DNA from 3 places in the Pseudarthrobacter sp. S3 genome. Region 1 is predicted to be linked to each of the others. Evidence: predicted binding sites of a transcription regulator. Region 1 holds the regulator's gene; each other region holds the start of a gene.
What was found. The regulator HrcA, encoded in region 1, represses chaperone genes, less so after heat shock. The targets are predictions, from matches to a motif close to TTNGCACTCGNNNNNNNCGAGTGCNAA.
Positions count from the first base shown of each region.

Region 2: a site for HrcA is predicted at 3,730-3,756, ahead of groL (chaperonin GroEL). Genes of this name have one in related genera too.
Region 3: a site for HrcA is predicted at 2,997-3,023, ahead of groES (co-chaperone GroES). Genes of this name have one in related genera too.

Region 1 covers NZ_CP189583.1:2,115,193-2,121,936, forward strand. Annotated here, with positions in the region: gene ACQCSV_RS10140 (DUF4870 domain-containing protein) at 21-440, opposite strand; gene ACQCSV_RS10145 (DUF3097 domain-containing protein) at 570-1,418, opposite strand; gene hrcA (heat-inducible transcriptional repressor HrcA) at 1,566-2,579, shown strand; gene dnaJ (molecular chaperone DnaJ) at 2,657-3,784, shown strand; gene ACQCSV_RS10160 (16S rRNA (uracil(1498)-N(3))-methyltransferase) at 3,787-4,578, shown strand; gene ACQCSV_RS10165 (GerMN domain-containing protein) at 4,588-5,544, opposite strand; gene ACQCSV_RS10170 (PhoH family protein) at 5,931-6,744, shown strand, end outside.
Region 2 covers NZ_CP189583.1:952,683-959,426, forward strand. Annotated here, with positions in the region: gene ACQCSV_RS04650 (siderophore-interacting protein) at 1-84, opposite strand, end outside; gene ACQCSV_RS04655 (uracil-DNA glycosylase) at 99-869, opposite strand; gene ACQCSV_RS04660 (DUF3263 domain-containing protein) at 1,003-1,332, shown strand; gene ACQCSV_RS04665 (LytR C-terminal domain-containing protein) at 1,384-2,001, shown strand; gene ACQCSV_RS04670 (cold-shock protein) at 2,160-2,366, shown strand; gene ACQCSV_RS04675 (ABC transporter substrate-binding protein) at 2,378-3,643, shown strand; gene groL (chaperonin GroEL) at 3,934-5,562, shown strand; gene ACQCSV_RS04685 (RNase H family protein) at 5,763-6,744, shown strand, end outside.
Region 3 covers NZ_CP189583.1:3,057,208-3,063,951, forward strand. Annotated here, with positions in the region: gene ACQCSV_RS14605 (ATP-dependent DNA ligase) at 1-3, opposite strand, end outside; gene ACQCSV_RS14610 (dihydrofolate reductase family protein) at 67-669, shown strand; gene groL (chaperonin GroEL) at 856-2,466, opposite strand; gene groES (co-chaperone GroES) at 2,544-2,837, opposite strand; gene ACQCSV_RS14625 (hypothetical protein) at 3,049-3,432, opposite strand; gene ACQCSV_RS14630 (class I SAM-dependent methyltransferase) at 3,487-4,716, shown strand; gene ACQCSV_RS14635 (shikimate 5-dehydrogenase) at 4,744-5,562, opposite strand; gene ACQCSV_RS14640 (glycoside hydrolase family 3 N-terminal domain-containing protein) at 5,613-6,744, opposite strand, start outside.

The DNA of each region.
Region 1 (6,744 bases):
CGCCGCTTAGCGGGTGGGGACTACTTGATCCAGCGCAGGTTGTACTGGTAGCGGTGCGGCTGGCCCTTGTTGACATGGATGCCTGCGGCCACCGAGAAGCAGGTCAGGGCAATCCAGATCAGGGTGGCGATGACAGCGAAGATGTTTCCCACCACCGGAATAAACACCAGGACATTGGCCACCAGCGCAGCAATGGTGGGCGGCAGGCTGAAGTTCAGTGCTTCCTTGGATTCCTGGGCGGTAAACGGCCCGCGCTCACGGAAAATCAGGTAGATCAGCAGGGACGGAACACAGCCGAGAATCCCGCCGAAGTGCGCCAGCGTGGCCCACTGGCGGTCTTCGCTGGCCGTCAGCGGCAGCGCATTTGCCGGAACGCCCTGGTACTCGGAACGGCCCTGGCCGCCGTGATCGTCCCGGTGCTCGCGTGCGTTTTGTGCCACGGTTTTCTTCCTTCGAAAGTGCAATGGTGCTGGGTTGGAGAGTGCCGGACTGAAAGCAACTGCAGCGCCCGCAGTACCAAGAATACTGGTTCGGCCACCAAATGCCGCCGCGCGGAGCCGGATCCGGCGTTAAGGCACTGTCAGGAAGTCGATGACTTCCTCCACCCGCCCGAGCAGTGACGCCTCCAGGTCCGCATAGCTGCGGACTGCGCCCAGCAGCCTTTGCCAGCCAAGCCCGATATCTTCCTTCGTGGAGTGCGGCCAGCCGAATGCTGTCAGGATGCCGGTCTTCCAGTCCTGCCCGCGCGGCACCACCGGCCACTGTTCGAGGCCCAGGACCGCGGGCCGGATGGCTTGCCACACGTCAACGTAAGGATGACCGACGATAAGAACGTTGCCGGCAGCGCCGGGGGAAGCCAATACGGCGGCAGCGATGCGCGACTCCTTCGAACCCGGCACCAGGTGGTCCACCAGGACCCCCAGCCGGCGGCCGGGACCGGGACCGAACGCGGCCACCGCCCCGGCGAGGTCATCAATGCCATGCAAAGGTTCGACGACGATGCCCTCAACGCGGAGATCGTCACCCCAGACCTTCTCCACCAGTTCGGCGTCGTGCTTTCCTTCCACCCAGATTCTGCTCGCCTTGGCCACTTGGGCACGCTGGCCGGCCACGCGGACTGAGCCGGACGCCGTCCGGCCGGCCACCACGGGGGCGGCCTGCCTGGGCGCCGGGGGAACGAGCCGGATGGGCTGCCCCTCCAGGAGGAACCCGAAGCCGAGTCGGAAGGACCGGGACTTTCCTCGCCGGTCTTCGAGGGCCACCACATGCATGCCGCCGGACTTCTCCACCCGGGTCACCGCTCCCACCCAGCCGGACTGGACATCTTCAAGGACCATGCCGCGCGCCACGGGAACCTCAGGAAGTTCGCTCCTGACGGGCGCGGTGATCTCCTGCGGACCCCAGTTCTGGTAGTGCATGGATTGATTCCGCCTCGCCGCTAGATCCTGGCCCGGAATTTCGCCCGGAGCGGTACCAATGCTAACAACGGGGTGACTCATATTAGACTGTTAGCACTTAGGCATGTCGAGTGCTAACCCCGCAGCGATCACGGATGGAGGTGGAGTATGAGCGAGCCGCGCAAACTCGAAGTACTGCGCGCCATCGTGGAGGACTATGTGCACTCCCGCGAGCCAGTGGGTTCCAAAGCGCTCGTGGAACGCCACCACCTTGGCGTGTCCAGCGCCACCATCCGCAACGACATGGCGGCTTTGGAAGACGACGGCCTGATCACCGCCCCGCACACGAGCGCAGGAAGGATTCCCACAGACAAAGGCTACCGGCTGTTTGTGGACCAGATTTCAGCGGTAAAGCCGCTTTCCCAGGCGGAACGGCGGGCAATCCAGGCGCTGCTGGAGGGTGCAGACGATCTGGATGACGTCCTGGACAGAACCGTCAGGATGCTGTCGCAGCTGACCAACCAGGTCGCCGTCGTGCAGTATCCGCATCTGAGCCGCGCCACCATCCGCCACATCGAATTCGTCCTGCTTGCGCCGCAGCAGGTACTCGTGGTCCTCATCGCCACCACCGGCAAGGTAGAACAGCGTGTGATCGACGTAGGCCTGGACCTTGGCGACGACGCCGTCGCGGCGTTGCGGGCACACTTCCTCGGATCCCTCGCGGGCATCTCGCTGAGCCGACTGGCGCCCTCGCTGCCGGGGGTCGTTTCGTCCGTCAGCCCGGGCCAGCGTGCGGCGGCCCAGGCATTGGCCCACGGGCTGGAAACGCTCGCCCACAACACCCGCGAGGAACGCATGGTCATGGCCGGAACAGCAAACCTCGCCCGCTCCAATGTGGATTTTCCGCTCAGTATCGGACCAGTCCTCGAAGCCCTCGAGGAGCAGGTTGTCTTGCTGCGCCTCTTAGGCGACATGGCGCAGGATCCGAGGGGGGTGGCAGTCAGTATCGGGCGTGAAAACCCGTACGACGGGCTCGCGGAAGCCTCCGTGGTGGCCACGGGCTACGGACCAGACAGCACCGCCAAGATCGGTGTGCTGGGCCCCACCCGGATGGATTATCCCACCACCATGGCCGCCGTCAGGGCAGTAGCCCGTTACCTTTCAAGAATTCTGGGTCCGTAACAGTACTACGGTCCAGGCACGAAGAGCAGTGCCGGCAGCCCGCCTGCCGGCAGTACAACAAGGAAGAGATACGAACTTTGAGCAGCCACTACGACGTCCTCGGAGTCTCGCCGGAAGCCACCGGGGAAGAGATCAAGAAGGCCTACCGCAAGCTGGCCCGCACTCTTCACCCGGATGTAAACCCCGGGGATGATGCTTCGGACCGCTTCAAGGCCGTGACCCACGCCTACGAGGTACTTTCGGACCCGCAGAAGCGCCGGATCTATGACACCACCGGCAACGAGAACGGAACCGACAACGGGTTCGGCGGCGGCGGATACTCCGGCCAGGGCTTCGCGTTCCAGGATATCTTCGACACGTTCTTCGGCGCGGGCGGCTCCTCCGGCCCCGCGTCCCGGGTCCGCCGCGGCCAGGACGCACTGATCAGTGTCCGGATCGAACTGCGCGATGCCGTGTTCGGCGTCAACCGGAAACTCGAAGTGGACACCGCGGTCACCTGCCCCACCTGCAACGGGTCATGCTGCCGCGAAGGCAGCCACCCTGTCCGCTGCGATATCTGCGGCGGCAGCGGCCAGGTTCAGCGTGCGGTGCGCTCCATCCTGGGCCAGGTCATGACGGCGGCCCCGTGCGGCAGCTGCGAGGGGTTCGGGACGGTTATCAAGGACCCTTGCAACGAATGCAGCGGACAGGGCCGCATCCGCAGCCGGCGGTCCCTGACCATCAAGGTGCCCGCCGGAGTTGCCACAGGCACGCGGATCCAGCTCTCCGGGCAAGGCGAAGCAGGCCCGGCCGGAGGACCATCCGGGGACCTCTATGTGGAACTACGGGTCAACAACGACGCCACCTACGCCCGCGACGGCGACGACCTGCACGCAACGCTGCACATTCCGATGACAGCCGCCGCCCTGGGCACCGAGCTGTCACTGGAAACCTTTGACGGACTGCAGGAGATCGACGTCAAGGCAGGCACGCAGTCAGGGGAGATCATCACGCTCCGCGGACTCGGCGTGACGCACCTGCGCGGTTACGGCCGCGGGGATCTGATGGTCCATCTGCAGGTTGAGACGCCAGCCAAGCTGGATGCTGCGCAGGAGGACCTCCTGCGGCAGCTGGCGAAGCTTCGGGGCGAGCAGTTCACGGAAGGCAAACTGGCAGCCAGCGGCGGCGTCTTTGCCAAGCTGCGGGACCGGTTCGGTAACCTGTAGCGGTGAGCAATCCCGTTTTCTTCAGCGGTGCCGGGTCGCTCGACGAGCTGGTGCCCGGTGCCCGATTTGTCCTTCAAGGGCCGGAGGCACGCCACGCCGTGACCGTGAAACGGCTATCTCCTGGAGAGTCCGTGGACCTTGCCGACGGCGCCGGAAAACGGCTGACGGGAACTGTTGTCTCGGCGTCGCCTGCAGAGCTTACCGTGCAATGCTCCGCCGTCTCCGTGGAGGACCGGCACGACATCCGGCTGGTGCTGGTGCAGGCCCTCGCCAAGGGGGACCGCGACGAACTGGCCGTGGAAACGGCAACCGAACTCGGGATTGACGCCGTAATTCCCTGGCAGTCCGAGCGCTCAATCGTCCGCTGGAAGGGCGAGCGTGCGGCCAAGGCCCACGCGAAATGGCAGTCCGTGGTCACGGCGGCCGCCAAGCAGGCACGCCGCGCCTGGATCCCCGAGGTGCGCGCCGCCGTCGAAACGGCAGGCCTTGTGGCAGCAGTGGCGGCAGCGGATCTGGCCGTAATCCTGCACGAAGATGCTGTCCGGCCGCTCCGGTCCGTCCTGGAATCATGGCAGGGTGCCCAGGGTGCCCAGGGTGACGCCGGAGCCCAGGAAATTCTGCTCATCGTTGGCCCGGAAGGCGGAATCAGTCCCCGCGAAGTCACCCGGCTTTGCGACGCCGGCGCCATGACGGCCCTCCTGGGACACCACGTCCTCAGGTCATCCACGGCCGGACCGGCGGCGGTTGTCCTGGCGAGCGATGTCCTGGGACGCTGGACAGCGCCGGTCTCCTGAAGCGGCCTGCTACCGGACGCTGAAGTTCCGCGTGTCCAGATTCAGCTCCTGGCTGCTGCCGGCCGTCTCCACCTGCGAAACACGGAGCTCATAGTTCCCGGCGGACAGGCTCAGCGCAAGCGTGAACACTCCTGCCTGTGCCGCTTCGGCCGCTGCAGTGCTCTCCCCCGTGAGGTAGGGCGTCTTGTTCCCGTTTGCTTCGGCCCGCAGGATCTGCCAGCGAAGTTTACCGCCCGGAACCGTGCTGCGGCCGGTGATCTTGACGCTTCCGCCTGCAAGGTCTGTCCCTTCCTGCGGATCGATGATCCAGACAGGCGCCACCATTCCGGCAGCCCGGGACATGGGGTCGCCAAGCTGGACGTGGTTGAAGGCAATGTAGTCGGTGTGGCTATCCACCAGGATCCTGACCTGGATCTGCTGTCCGGAATCGATCAGGCCGGAACTCGCGGCCGCCGCCGTAGCGGTAAAGACCAGCTGCTGGATAGCGCGGCCGGCCATGTCAGCGTCGAGATTGCTGTTAAAGGCATCCTCCGAGACGTCGACGGTAATGACGTTCTTGCCGGAGATGGAGGAGGCGAGTTTCTCGGGATTCTGCCAGGGCGTGAAGAAATCCGGGTCAAGCGGCTTCTCCGACATCATGGCCCGCAGGGCGCGTGTCACGGGATTCTCCTGCTCCGGCACGTCCCGGAACTCCCGGTACAGGAACACGTTGTTGTTGCTTCGGCCAATCCAGTAGACGGGTGCCTTGTTGGAAGACTGTGTGGTTTCCAGGGGCGCGCTGGTGGAGGGGCCCCCGGGTGAGCCGGTGGCCGCCTGGCTGGGGTTTGCCGTCGGGGTGGTCCCGGGATTGGGCTCCGCGATGCAACCGGTGAGAAGGAGGAATGCTGCCAGTAGACCCAGGAGGCGTTGCGGACGGAAGCGCGGTGCGGCGCGTCTGGCAGTAAGGGGGGTCGCTGTTTCCGGCACTCTCGTGGCCTGTCCTTTCCCGGCTGTGAAATGGTGAGGCCTGGGCCCCGTGAGCCGGTCCCCGGACGGCTGTGATTTCCAGCATGGCATAGCCGGTTCTGCCAAAAGCACCAAATTCCGGCTGCCGGCGTAACTGCAACGGGAACGATACGCGCCTGATATGAAGTTGATACCTAATGGCAGCAACCGTCCCGCAGCACGGCGGTGACGGGCACCCGTCCCGGCGACCGCCGGGCGCTGCCGGGAGGTGCCGGGAGGTGCCTCCTAGCGTAAGATGGAAGGACTCCGCTGGCTCCTGCGTGCTCGGCAACAGCCCCGCCCACACAGCAGCCGGCGGCACTTTAAGTTTCGAACTGGAGGAGACCACAGGCCTGCGGGCCAGCACCATGACTGAATCAGCGAACGGAAAGCGCCGGCTCAATACTGACGGCGCCGCCGCAGAATTCCCCCATTCACTTCCTGGTGTCCGGACGGAGGTGGTTCTCTTTGACAACTCCGACCAGATGGTCCAATCCCTCGGCAGCCATGACGAGGCCCTGCGTTACATCGAAGAGCAGTTCCCGTCGGTTAACTTCCACGTTCGTGGAAACGAGCTATCCATCAGCGGCCCCGCCAACGAAGTTCCGCGCATTATGCGGCTCCTGCACGAGGTGCGCGGCCTCGTGGCCCGCGGCACCGTCATCAGCCCCGCGGTGCTGCACCAGCTCGTAGCGCTGCTGCGCAGCCAGTCATTGCAGAACCCTGTGGATGTCCTCACCCATGACATCCTCTCCAGCCGGGGGAAGACCATCCGGCCCAAAACCCTGAACCAGAAAAACTACGTGGACGCGATTGACGCGAACACCGTGATTTTCGGGATTGGCCCTGCAGGCACGGGTAAGACCTACCTCGCGATGGCTAAGGCTGTCCAGGCCCTGCAGCAGAAGGAAGTCAGCCGAATTATCCTGACCAGGCCCGCGGTCGAGGCCGGCGAGCGGCTGGGATTCCTGCCGGGCACACTGAGCGACAAGATCGATCCCTACCTGCGCCCGCTGTACGACGCGCTGCACGACATGATGGACCCCGAGTCCATCCCGCGGCTGATGGCGGCGGGAACCATCGAAGTGGCGCCGCTGGCCTACATGCGGGGCCGCACGCTCAATGACGCCTTTATCATTCTGGACGAAGCACAGAACACCACACCGGCACAGATGAAGATGT
Region 2 (6,744 bases), 1.2 Mb from region 1:
GAGTTCTTCCCGCCGAATGACCGTGAGACCGATCTGCGGACGTGTATTTTTTGTGGCGCTGGTGACGGCCGGAACAGTGCTCATAAGGTAACCCTAAGCTAGGGGACCGGAGGGAGTGCCCAGGTTACGCCAGGGCAGCCCTGGTCCTGCAGCAGCTGGTTGATGGTGCTGAAGGGCCTGGAGCCGAAGAATCCGCGCGACGCAGACAAGGGGCTGGGGTGTGCGCTGGACACGACCGCCGCGCCTGGCAGGAGGGGCCGGACGCTCTCCGCGTCCTTGCCCCACAGCACCGCCACCAGCGGCGCCGGGCCGCCGTCGGACGTCTGCCGGCCGGCAACCGCGGTGACAGCCGCCGTCGTGATGGCCTCCCAGCCTTTGCCCCGGTGGGAGCCGGCAGCCCCTGCCCGGACGCTCATGACCCGGTTCAGCAGCAGGACCCCTTGGCTGGCCCAGGCGGACAGGTCACCGTGGACGCGCGCGGGAAGGCCAAGATCGGCCTCCAGTTCGCGGTAGATATTCGCCAGGCTCCGCGGGATGGGCCGGGTCCGCCCGTCAACGGCGAAGGACAGGCCGATCGCATGGCCCGGCGTCGGGTAGGGGTCCTGGCCCATTACCAGGACTTTCACGCTGGCCAGCGGCTGCCGGAAGGCGCGCAGAACGTTCGACGGCGCTGGTAGCACGTGGTGCCCCGCGGCAACTTCGGTCGCCAGGAAGTTCAGGACGCCACGCAGTTCACCCTCAACGGGGCCCAGCGTCTCCGCCCAGTCGGCCGCCATCAGCGCACTGAGCGGCAAAACGGCCATCTCGGCAAAGCCGACGGGCTCGGCCGGGTCTGCCGTCAGTTCGAACAGCGCGTCAGAATCAAACACGCTCCCATTCTCGCAGGGTTACCGGCCACTGCAGCCGGGGCGCAAATGACATCGGTGTTATTTACGCCGTAACATGGGGAGCAGATTTTGAAACTTAACCGGTGATTCAGCAAGACCAGCGAAGGGGTGTTCCGTGGCGGAACCTGCTCGGGAGCGCGTGCCGGAGCCTGAGAAGCGCGGCTCTTTGCTGGCGGATTTTACCCTCCGTGACTCTCCCCTGAGCGAGCGCGACCAGCAGATGCTGGCACTGGAGCGGCAGTGGTGGAAATACGCGGGGGCCAAGGAACAGGCCATCAGGGAGCTGTTCGACCTGTCCGCGACCCACTACTACCAGCTGCTCAACGCCCTTATTGACACCGAGGCAGCATTGGCCCACGACCCCATGCTGGTCAAGAGATTGCGTAGACTACGTACGTCGCGTCACCGGGCACGCACTGCACGACGCCTGGGTTCCGACGCCTGACCACGCTCGTGCTGAGCCATCAGCAGCAATCAACAAGGACGTCTCCCCACCATGACCAAATACGCTCGGGATGAATTCGACAAGGTTCCGGAGTCCGCCTCGCGGCAGGGCGTCCACCGTGCGGCCTCGGCGCCGGCCCGCCGCAAGCTGTGGCCCATCCTTGCTGTGGGGATTGTTGCATTGGCCATCGGAATGGTCTCCTTCCTGATCCTTCCCAAGCTCGGGTTTACCCAGGCCGGCAGCGAAGCCTCAACCAGCCTGGAATCAACCGCGGCACCCGAGGCAAGCGCGGCACCGTCCGTCACCGCTGAATCTTCCGCGGACCCGGAGCCCTCGAAGAGCCCGGACGCAGAGCCCAGCGCTTCGCCCAGTAACGTCCCCTCCGCAGCTGTGCTGGACAAGACCCAGGGCGTTGCCATCTACAACGCGGCAGGTACGGCCGGGCTCGCCGGACGCATCAGCTCGATGGTCCAGGCCGATGGCTGGACCCTGGGTCAGGTGGGAAACTGGGGCGGCGCTCCGCAAAAGACATCCGCAATCTTCTATGCAGGCCCGGCGCAGAAAGCCAACGCAGAAGCACTCTCGAAACTCCTGAACGTCCCCACGCTGGTGGAGACCCAGGAATTCCAGGTGCCGTTGGTTGTTGTCCTGGGGCCGGGCTACAAGTGATGCCGCGCGGTCACGCCTGAATAACTTTTGGGCACCGGAGCGGCCGTGTGGCTCGGCCCGCCGGATGGCTTGTCGCTAGAGTGATTTCAGGCTTCGGTCCGTAACAAGCGGCACACTTCCGACGGGGACCGACGGCACGACGGAAAAGAGCGGACATCATGGCATTGGGAACGGTTAAGTGGTTCAACGCCGAAAAGGGCTACGGCTTTATTACGGTGGACGGCTCCGGGGACGATGTCTTTGTGCACTGGTCGGCCATTGAGGGCGAAGGTTACCGGGCCTTGGATGAGGGCCAGCGCGTCGAGCTTGAGGTCGGCGAAGGCGAGAAAGGCCCGCAGGCAGAAAACGTCCGGCCCGCTCAGTGATCTCCCGCAGCTTGCGCGCAACAATCGTCCGCACAACTACAGGGGCGGCACTCCTGCTGGCCTTGGCCGGCTGCGCCGGGGCAGGCGGCAACGCCCGGGTTGAATCGGCTGAAGCATCCGGTGACGGCACGCTGCGGATCGGGCTGATTCAGGACAGCACAGGGAAACAGGCCTTCCTCAACGACTCGGAGCTCGCTGCGGCCCAACTCGCCGTCAAGGAAATCAATGCGGCCGGCGGCCACAAGGGCAGGCCTGTTGATCTCGTGGTGGGCACCGGCGAGGGCGCCGACGCCCAGGCCAGGAACCTGGCCTCAGTCAAAGTTGATGCGGTGATCGGACCGACCGATTCGAGCCACGCCGCCGCCGCCATCGACGTCCTCTCAGCTGCGGGCGTCACGCTCGTCTCGCCGGCCAACTCCGCTGCCGGCCTGTCCCGCTACAAAAGCGGCGGCTATTACTTCAGGACGGCGGCAGCGGACGTTGCCCAGGCATCGGTGCTGGTGAAACTGGCCAAGGACGGCGGCGCCAAGAGCCTTGCCGTGGTCCACCAGGACTCGAGCTACGGAAAAGATGTAGCTGCCGCGGTGGCCGGCGCCGCCAAGAACGCCGGACTGGTCACCGTCTCCACCACCGCCTTCAAGCCCGGCGACGCCAGGAACGCGGCAGCCGCTGCCAAGGCCGCCACGCCTGACGCGGTGGTGCTGATCGCCAGGGACGACGCCCATGGTGCCCTCGCAGAGCTCAACAACGCAGGGCTCTCGGGCAAGAGCATCATCCTGAGCGACGGCGCCTTCGCCCAGTACGGTTCGGGGCTGGGATCCAAGGCCCTCGACGGTGCCCGTGCAGTGGCACCGGGTCTGTTGCCGTCCGCGGACTTCCAAGCCCGTCTTGTGGCGGTCAACCCTGCGCTGAAAGACCTTTCGTTCGCCGCAGAGACCTACGACGCCGTGAATCTCGCCGCCTTGGCCGCAGCGAAGGCCGACGACGATGCCGGCCGCTCCATTGCCGCGAACCTGATCGCCGTCTCCGGCGGGACAGCAGGCGGGCAGCCCGCCGCGCAGGCCTCTGGCCCGGCCGCCAAGCCATGCCTGTCCTACACCGATTGCCTCGCGGTCCTGAAGACCGGGGCGGGCATTAATTACGACGGCGAATCGGGGCCGGTTGCCTTCGACACCAACGGTGATATCACCACGGCCAACTACATGGTGTTCACTTACGGCGCAGACAACAGGGCGGTGCTCACCGGCCGTGAGGCTGCAGGCCGGGTCGCAGGCTGATCGCCGGTGGCGAACGGGCCGCCTGGACGGCGCGATTTGCGGGGCCTTTCGCTTGCACTCTCACCTAGGGAGTGCTAATTATTGAGTTAGCACTCTTACGTATCGACTGCTAAAGCAACGTCCGGTTTTCCGGCATCGGAGCTTGGCGGCGGTCGTGGAGCGAGAGAAATACCTAGCTGGAGTGAGATCCCCAGCCACGGCATACAGAGGCCGCCGGTGAAGGATCGTCCGTCGCGGGCACTGCAGTGAGGTTCATTCTTAACGACTGTCCCGAAAGGACTACTGCCGTTATGGCCAAGATCATTGCATTTGATGAAGAGGCACGCCGCGGCCTTGAGCGGGGCCTGAACATCCTCGCCGACGCCGTCAAGGTCACCCTCGGCCCGCGTGGACGCAACGTCGTCCTCGAAAAGAAGTGGGGCGCCCCCACGATCACCAACGATGGTGTTTCCATCGCCAAGGAGATCGAGCTGGACGACCCTTACGAAAAGATCGGCGCCGAGCTGGTCAAGGAAGTTGCCAAGAAGACGGACGACGTCGCTGGCGACGGCACCACCACGGCTACCGTGCTGGCGCAGGCTCTGGTCAAGGAAGGCCTGCGCAACGTCGCGGCCGGCGCTGACCCGCTGTCCCTCAAGCGCGGTATCGAAAAAGCTGTAGCGGCCGTCACGGTTGAGCTGCTGGCCTCCGCCAAGGAAATCGAAACCAAGGAAGAGATTGCGGCTACCGCCTCCATCTCCGCCGGTGACGACGAAATTGGCGCCCTGATCGCTGAAGCCCTCGACAAGGTGGGCAAAGAAGGCGTCATCACCGTCGAGGAGTCCAACACCTTCGGCCTGGAGCTCGAGCTCACCGAAGGCATGCGCTTCGACAAGGGTTACATCTCCGCTTACTTCGTTACCGATACTGAGCGCCAGGAAACGGTCCTTGAGGACCCGTACATCCTGATCGTCAACTCGAAGATCTCCAACGTCAAGGAACTGGTCGCTGTCCTGGAAAAGGTCATGCAGTCCAACAAGCCGTTGCTGATCATTGCCGAGGACATCGAGGGCGAGGCCCTGGCCACCCTGATCGTCAACAAGATCCGTGGCACCTTCAAGTCCGTTGCCGTCAAGGCTCCGGGCTTCGGCGACCGTCGCAAGGCCCAACTGGCCGACATCGCTGTACTCACCGGTGGCCAGGTCATCGCTGAGGAAGTCGGACTCAAGCTGGAGACCGCCGGACTGGAACTCCTGGGACGCGCCCGCAAGGTTGTTGTTACCAAGGACGAGACCACCATCGTTGAAGGTGCCGGCGACGCCGACCAGATCGCTGGCCGCGTTTCCCAGATCCGTGCCGAGATCGAAAACTCCGATTCGGACTACGACCGCGAGAAGCTGCAGGAACGCCTGGCCAAGCTGGCCGGCGGCGTTGCAGTCATCAAGGCCGGTGCCGCAACCGAAGTTGAGCTGAAGGAACGCAAGCACCGCATTGAGGACGCTGTCCGCAATGCGAAGGCTGCTGTTGAAGAAGGCATCGTCGCCGGTGGCGGCGTTGCACTGATTCAGGCCGGCGCCAAGGCGTTCGCGAACCTGAACCTGACAGGTGACGAAGCAACCGGTGCGAACATCGTCCGCGTTGCCATCGACGCCCCGCTGAAGCAGATCGCCTTCAACGCCGGCCTCGAGCCTGGCGTTGTTGTCGACAAGGTCCGCGGCCTGCCTGCAGGCCACGGCCTGAACGCAGCAACCGGCGAATACGTCGACCTGCTGGCTGCCGGCATCAACGACCCGGTCAAGGTAACCCGCTCTGCCCTGCAGAACGCGGCTTCCATTGCTGGTCTGTTCCTCACCACCGAGGCCGTTGTGGCCGACAAGCCGGAGAAGAACGCTCCGGCCATGGGTGGCGGCGACGACATGGGCGGCATGGGCGGCTTCTAGCCCCACTTTCCCCACAGTAAGACGCACTACGGCGGTCCTCACCAAACGGTGGGGGCCGCCGTCGGCGTTAACGCCTCCCCCCAAACAGGAAGTTGCTCTATCAGATATGGTCCCTTAGAGGGCCGGTTGGCAACCAAAAGTGATAGAGCAACGGCGGCCGGTGGCCATGGCCTGTCAGGGAACTCTGGCAGGATGGTTCCGTGACAATTACTGCAGCGGCCGACGGTTCGGCTTTAGGAAATCCCGGCCCGGCCGGTTGGGCCTGGTATGTGAACGACGACTGCTGGCGCGCCGGGGGATGGCCGCACGGCACCAACAACCAGGGCGAGCTAATGGCTGTGCTGGATCTGTTCCGTGCCACCGCGCACGTCCCGGAAGAGGACCTGAGGGTTCTCTGCGACAGCCAGTACGTGATCAACTCCATCACAAAGTGGATGCCGGGGTGGAAACGCAAGGGCTGGCGGAAGGCCGACGGCAAACCTGTACTGAACGTGGAGCTGCTCAAGGAACTTGACCGGGAAATCGCCGGCCGGAAATACACCTTCGAATGGGTCAAGGGCCACGCCGGCCACGACCTCAACGAGGCAGCCGATGTCCGCGCGCGTGCCGCCGCCACGGCATACCAGCAGGGTGTGGCAGCGCGGTCAGGCCCAGGCTTCGCTGGAGCCCCGGAAGCTGTTGGCCCAGCAGTTGATAGCCGCGTTGCCGTCAGCTCCGGGGCAGGTCCTGCGCTGGCCGGCCCCGACGCCGTCACTGCAGCCGGCCTGAAGGCGGCCACCACAGCCGGTGGTGCTGGTGCCGGCCGTCAGGCCTCGTACGGCCAGGACCTCGTGAACCAAGACGCCTACGACGAGCCGGACCTCTTCAGTGAACTGGAGAGCGAATCGTTCATCCCTGCGGAGTCCGCCGGGGCTGAGATGAGCCCAGAGGCGATCGTCGAGGCCCTCGAACGCGAATTGTCGGACCCCGACATCCGTGGCGACATCGGCCGTACCGGTGTCCTCCTCCACCCTGATTTTATGGAAATCGGAACCTCGGGCAGAGTCTGGACCCGTGACGCGACGATGATGGCGCTTGAAGAGGAACCGGTGCAGCATACCGAGCTGGAGATCCTGGGTGCGGACCGCATCGGCACCAACGCGATCCTGCTGACGTGCCGAAGCTACTCGCGCTCAGGCACGG
Region 3 (6,744 bases), 940 kb from region 1:
CATGGCATCAGTCTGCCACGGCCGCCGACTCTGGACAGTGCCGGAACGCAGTTCCAGAATGAACGCATGGGAGTCATCGTCGCGAACCTGTTCATCACCCTCGACGGCGTCTACCAGGCACCCGGCGGTCGCGAGGAGGACACCGAGGGCGACTTCCCTTTCGGTGGCTGGCAAGCGCCGGTGTCCGATGACGAGGCCGGCGCGGCCATCGGCGCCGAGATCGACCGCATCGACGCCCTGCTCCTTGGCCGGAAGACCTACGACATCTTCGCGGCCTACTGGCCGCACCAGTCCAACGATATCGGCGGCACGCTCAACCGGGTGCCCAAGTTCGTTGTCTCCAGCACCCTGACTGCTCCGAGCTGGGCGGGCACTACGGTACTGGCGGATACCGCGGCCGCGGGTCGGCTACGCGAGGAGTACGACCAAGTGCACATGTTCGGCAGCGGCGTCCTCATCCGTTCATTGCTCGCGGCAGACGTGATCGACCGCCTCCACCTGTGGCTCTATCCGATCACCCTAGGGCAGGGCAAGCGCCTCTTCGACGCCGGGACTATCCCCGCCTCATTCCGCCTCGCGGAGCCGGCACGCACTTTCCCGAAGGGGGCGGTGTCTCTGGTCTACGAGCGTGCGGGCGACGTTGAAACGCAGGAAATGTCGGCCACGTAGGGGCGACAAAAAACCGGCCCAGCCGAAGCTGGACCGGTTCTTTGTGCGATGACTTGATGCAGAGGCACTGGGCCCACACCGGCGAGGGACCCAAGTCGAGCGAAGCGAGACTTGGGAGCCGGTGGGTGGGCCCACACCGGCGAGGGACCCAAGTCGAGCGAAGCGAGACTTGGGAGCCGGTGGGGACTAGTGGCTGTGGCCTGCGTGCTCGTCTTCGTTTGCGGGCTTCTCCACTACGAGGGTCTCGGTGGTGAGAACCAGCGCAGCGATGGATGCCGCGTTGCGCAGGGCTGCACGGGTGACCTTGACCGGGTCGATGACACCGGCTGCGATCAGGTCCTCATACTCACCCGTCTTGGCGTTGAAGCCGTTGTTGGTTTCGAGCTCGGCAACCTTGGCGGTGACAACGTAGCCGTCGAAACCGGCGTTCTGGGCGATCCAGCGAAGCGGCTGCACCAGCGCGCGGCGGACGATGCCCACAGCAGCGGCGGCGTCGCCTTCGAGTGCCTTGACTGCAGGATCCTCGTCGAGGGCCTTCAGGGCGTGGATCAGAGCGGAACCGCCACCGGCAACGATGCCCTCTTCGAGGGCGGCGCGGGTGGAGGACACTGCATCTTCGATGCGGTGCTTCTTTTCCTTCAGCTCAACTTCGGTGGCTGCGCCGACCTTGATGACACCGATACCGCCGGCCAGCTTGGCCAGGCGTTCCTGGAGCTTTTCCTTGTCCCAGTCGGAGTCGGTGCGGGTGAGCTCGGCGCGCAGCTGGGAAACCCGGGCTGCGACGTCTTCTGCGGAACCGGCGCCGTCAACGATGGTGGTGTTGTCCTTGGTGACCGTGATGCGGCGGGCGGTACCCAGCACCTCAAGGCCAACCGAATCCAGGCTGAGGCCCAGTTCCGCGGAGATGACCTGCGCACCGGTGAGGGTTGCAATGTCCTGCAGCATGGCCTTGCGGCGATCGCCGAAGCCCGGAGCCTTGACGGCAACAACGTTCAGGGTGCCGCGGATGCGGTTGACGATCAGCGTGGACAGGGCCTCGCCCTCAACGTCTTCGGCAATGATGAAGAGCGGCTTGGAGCTCGCCAGCGCCTTCTCCAGCAGCGGCAGGAAGTCCTGCACGGAGGAGATCTTGCCCTGGTTGATCAGGATAAGGGCGTCTTCGAGAACGGCTTCCTGGCGTTCGGAGTCGGTCACGAAGTACGGGGACAGGTAGCCCTTGTCGAACTGCATGCCTTCGGTGAGGACCAGCTCGGTCTGCGTGGTGGAGGACTCCTCGATGGTGATCACACCATCCTTGCCGACCTTGCCAAATGCCTCGGCGAGGAGCTCGCCGATTTCGTCGCTCTGGGCCGAGATAGCTGCCACGCTGGCAACCTGGGTGCCTTCAACCGGGCGTGCGTTCTCGAGCAGGCGGGCTGCAATGGCTTCTACGGAAACCTCGATGCCGCGCTTGATCTGGCCCGGAGCGGCGCCCGCCGCAACGTTGCGCAGGCCTTCCTTGACCAGGGCCTGGGCGAGCACGGTAGCCGTGGTTGTGCCGTCGCCGGCAACATCGTTGGTCTTCGTGGCGACTTCCTTGGCCAGCTGCGCGCCAAGGTTCTCGTACGGGTCATCAAGCTCAATTTCACGCGCGATGGTGACGCCATCGTTGGTGATGGTGGGTGCCCCCCACTTTTTGTCGAGGACAACGTTGCGGCCGCGGGGGCCGAGCGTCACCTTGACAGTGTTGGCGAGCTTATCGATGCCGGCTTCAAGCGACCGGCGGGCAGCGTCGTTAAACGCAAGCTGCTTTGCCATGGTTTTGTCCTTTCAAGACAGAACCCCGCACAGCTGACCAGCGGAATGCATGATCAGCGGCACGGGGATCCAAAGAGTTACTTTACGACGATCGCCAGAACGTCGCGGGCGGACAGCACGAGGTACTCGTTGCCACCGGTCTTGACTTCGGTTCCACCGTACTTGGAGTAGATGACAACGTCGCCAACGGCTACGTCGACAGGCACGCGGTTGCCGTCTTCGAAGCGGCCGGGGCCTACTGCAACAACTTCACCCTCCTGCGGCTTCTCCTGTGCGGAGTCCGGGATAACCAGGCCGGAAGCCGTGGTCTGCTCGGCTTCGAGCGGGCGGACAACAATACGATCCTCAAGAGGCTTAATAGAGACCGACACTCGGACCTCTCCTTCTACGTCAGCGAAATTTGTGGACAGTTGAGCTGTTTCGCCGTGGCTGGCAAACCGTCGTCGCGGTGCCGGCAGCAGCCTGGCTGGCAGCTCGTCATGTGTTAGCACCCTCCTAGGGAGAGTGCTAATGATGACTCTATGTTTTGGTTAGCACTCGGTCAAGGCGAGTGCCAGAATTATGTCTCCGGCGAACAGCCTTTTACCGGCCGGTGAGGTCCTCAAGGTCGACGTCCTCGTCGCCGTCGTCCCCTTCTTCGACTATGCCCCGCTGCAGATACAGAACCACGGCGCCGCCCACGGCAGCCAGCAGCGAGACCACCAGCATGATGATGCCGCCTACGCGTGCTCCGGCGTATAGGCCGCGAATCTCCCCTGCCTCATCCGTGGCGTCCTGGATGTTCTTGCCGCCCACGGAGTAGACAGTGGCGTTGAACGTGTCCAGGAAGAAGATGATCACGAGCAGCGCGACGCAGACAACGGCCACTGCGGATCCTGCAATCAGCGCGGGGCGGGCGAACTTCACCAGGTCCGGCTTACTGGCTTGCGGTGGTCCGGACGGCTGGGTGCCTGCACTGTCTTCCATGCCTTCAACCCTAGCCGGATCTGGCCACCGGCCCCCTCCACTAGGCTTGAACCCATGGCTCAAGCACCGCAGGACCAGATCGCCCCACTGCTCACGAGCGAAGGCTGGGAGCTCCTGGCGTCCCTGGGCCCGTACCGCGAGGACAAGGCGTTCGAACTCAACGCGGCCCTACGCAAGGCCGGTCACTCCCCCGCATTGGTCTCCGCCGTCCTCACCCAGTCCCGGCTCCGCACCAAGGCCGAGCTGAAGTTCGGCGAGTTCGCCCGGAGCATGCTCTTCACGCAGGCCGGGCTGGAACAGGCCACGCGTCTCACGGTCGCGGCAAGGCATGCCGAGCGCTTTGCGCAGGCCGGCGTCCGCCATGTGGCTGACCTCGGGTGTGGCCTTGCCGCGGATTCCCTGGCCTTGGCATCAATGGACATCACGGTCACGGCCGTGGAGATGGACGAAACCACCGCCGCCTGCGCCACGGTCAACCTGATCCCCTTCCCCAACGCCACGGTGGTGCATTCGGACGCCACCACCGTCCCTTTGGACGGGGTCGACGGCGTCTGGCTGGATCCCGCACGCCGCGTCACCTCCACGTCGGGTACCAAGCGGATCTGGGATCCTGAGGCATTTTCACCGCCCCTGTCCTTTGTGGAATCGCTCGCGGCCACCGGGCGCGCCGTTGGCGTAAAAATGGGCCCCGGCATGCCGCACGAGTCTGTTCCCGCTGGCTGCGAGGCGCAGTGGATATCGGTGGGCGGCGACGTCACCGAGGTGGCCCTGTGGTTCAACTCCGTGCGCCGGCCCGGAATCCGCCGCGCCGCGCTGCTGCTTGGTGCGCAAGGTGCCGCCGAGCTGACCAGCGCTGACGACTTCGACGGCGGTCCCGCGGCGCCGGTGGGTCCGGCAGAGAGCTACCTGTATGAGCCCGATGGTGCGGTGATCCGTGCCGGCCTGGTGGCCGACGTCGCGCTTCAATTGGGCGGGCACCTGCTGGACGAGCACATCGCCTATATCTGCGCTCCGGAACTGGTGGACACGCCCTTCGCCCGGGCGTACAAGGTCCTGGAAGTGATGCCGTACAACGTCAAGGCGCTCAAGGCCTGGGTGAAGCAGAACGGCATCACGGTGTTGGACATCAAAAAGCGCGGCACATCGGTAACCCCGGAGGAACTGCGCAAGCAGCTGTTCGCCGGCAACAAAGGTGCAGGCAAGAAGGCCGGACAAAAAACAGCCACCCTGGTCCTGACCCGTATTGGGGAGGACCGGGTGGCCATCTCGGTGGAACCGGTCTGAGACCGCGAACGCTCCCGAGACCGGGCCCTACTGGGCGCGCATAAAGTCCTCGGCGGCCCGGACCTGCTCGTCGGTGGGCCGCACGCCGGTATAGAGCACAAACTGCTCGAGCGCCTGGATGGTCGCCACCTCGGCGCCCGTGATCACCTGTCTCCCGGCGGCCCGGGCCGTCTTGATCAACGGCGTCTCGGCCGGCAGCGCCACAACGTCGAACACCACTTTGGCTGCCGCGATGGCATGTTCCGGGAAGGACAAGGAGTCCACTTCCGGACTGCCCGCCATACCAATGGGCGTGACGTTGATGATCAGGTCCGCCGTCCCGCGGTCGAGCGTTGCCCGCCACTGGAACCCGTACTGCTCAGCGAGCGCCCGGCCGGCGTCTTCGTTCCGGGCGATGACCGTGACGTCCGTGAAGCCTGCGTCGCGCAGGGCCGCGACGGTGGCCTTGGCCATGCCGCCGGCACCCTGGACCAGCACCGAGTAATCCGCGGGCACGGCGTTGCCGGCAAGGAGCTGCTCGATGGCGGTGTAGTCGGTGTTGTAGGCCAACAGATGCCCGTCGGTGTTCACGATGGTGTTGACCGAATCGATGGCCTTGGCGGAGGGATCCAACTCATCCACGAGGGCCATCACGTCCTCCTTGTACGGCATGGACACAGCGCAGCCGCGGATGCCCAGGCCCCTGACGCCGGCGATCGCCTGGGCCAGGTCGGTGGGGGCAAAGGCCTTGTAGATCCAGTTCAGGCCCAGCTGGTCGTAGAGGTGGTTGTGGAACCGGGTCCCGTTGTTGCTGGGCCGGGCCGACAGCGAAATACACAAGGTCATGTCTTTATTCAGAATGGGCACCCGACCATTAAACCGCCGTTGAGCGATTCGGCGATGTGTTGCGGGCCAGGTTACGGGCAACCCGTTCCGGCCGGATAGCTTCCGACGGCGGCGGGCAGCTTTCCCGGGGCAGTCGCCTTGCCTGCCAGGACGGCAACCAGTGCGTCGAACGCACCCGGGGTCCGGCCGTACAGCGCAATCTTTACCGGCGCGCTGGAATCCTGCAGCGGCCACGGCGCATCCAGGGCGACGGCGATATCGCCCCCGCCCGGCCGCCCGGCGTAACCGATAAGGCTGACCAGCGGGCCCGCCCCGGTGCCAAGCCCGGCCTTCGCCGCGGCCGCCTCAAACCGTGCCCGGTCCTGCGCTGATCCGCCCGTGATCCGGAGGCTGCCCTGGACGATTGGGATGCCGCAGTGGCCGGACAGAACTGTGACGGCGCCCGCGGAGACCCGCGCCGAGATATCGCCGCCGCTGCCGGGGGCTGCGCTGGCAGGGGCCGAGCCGGCGGACGCCGAGGTGACGCGGCCGCGCCAAATCATCATGGTAGCCACCCGGATGGCTGCTTCGTCCAGGCGCGCCGCGGGCAGGGTTCCGGCCGCCACGGCGCTGACGATGGCCGCATGGGACTGCCCCACGTCCGTGGGCATCAGCAGCAGGTCCGCGCCGGCAGCCAGCGCCGCCGTTGCTGCAGAGCCGCCCGGGTATTGCTTTTGGACTGCCCCCATATTGAGGGCATCGGTCACGGCCACACCCTTAAAACCCATGCCGCGCAACGCAGCGTAGGTGGGGCCGGACAACGACGCCGGGACGCCGGGTTCCAGGGCCGGTAGGGCGATGTGCCCGGTCATGACCATAGGCACACCGGCGGATATGGCTGCCCGGAAGGGCTTCCAGTCCCGAGCCTCGAGCTCTGCGATGCCCGCGGGCTGCACCGGAAGGTCCTGGTGCGAGTCAACCGTCACGGAGCCATGTCCCGGGAAGTGTTTGAGGGCGGGCAGGACGCCGGCCTCCTGCATGCCCTGAGAGAACCCCACGGCCAGCGCTCCCGCTGCGTCCGGGTTGCCGGACATTGACCGGGCACCGATGGTTGGATCTGCGGGCCCCATGGTCACATCCGCAACAGGCGCGAAGTCCACGGTGAAGCCCAGCGACCCGAGCTCCGCGGCCAGGGCGCGGCCTGCATCCTTGGCGAGCGGCACA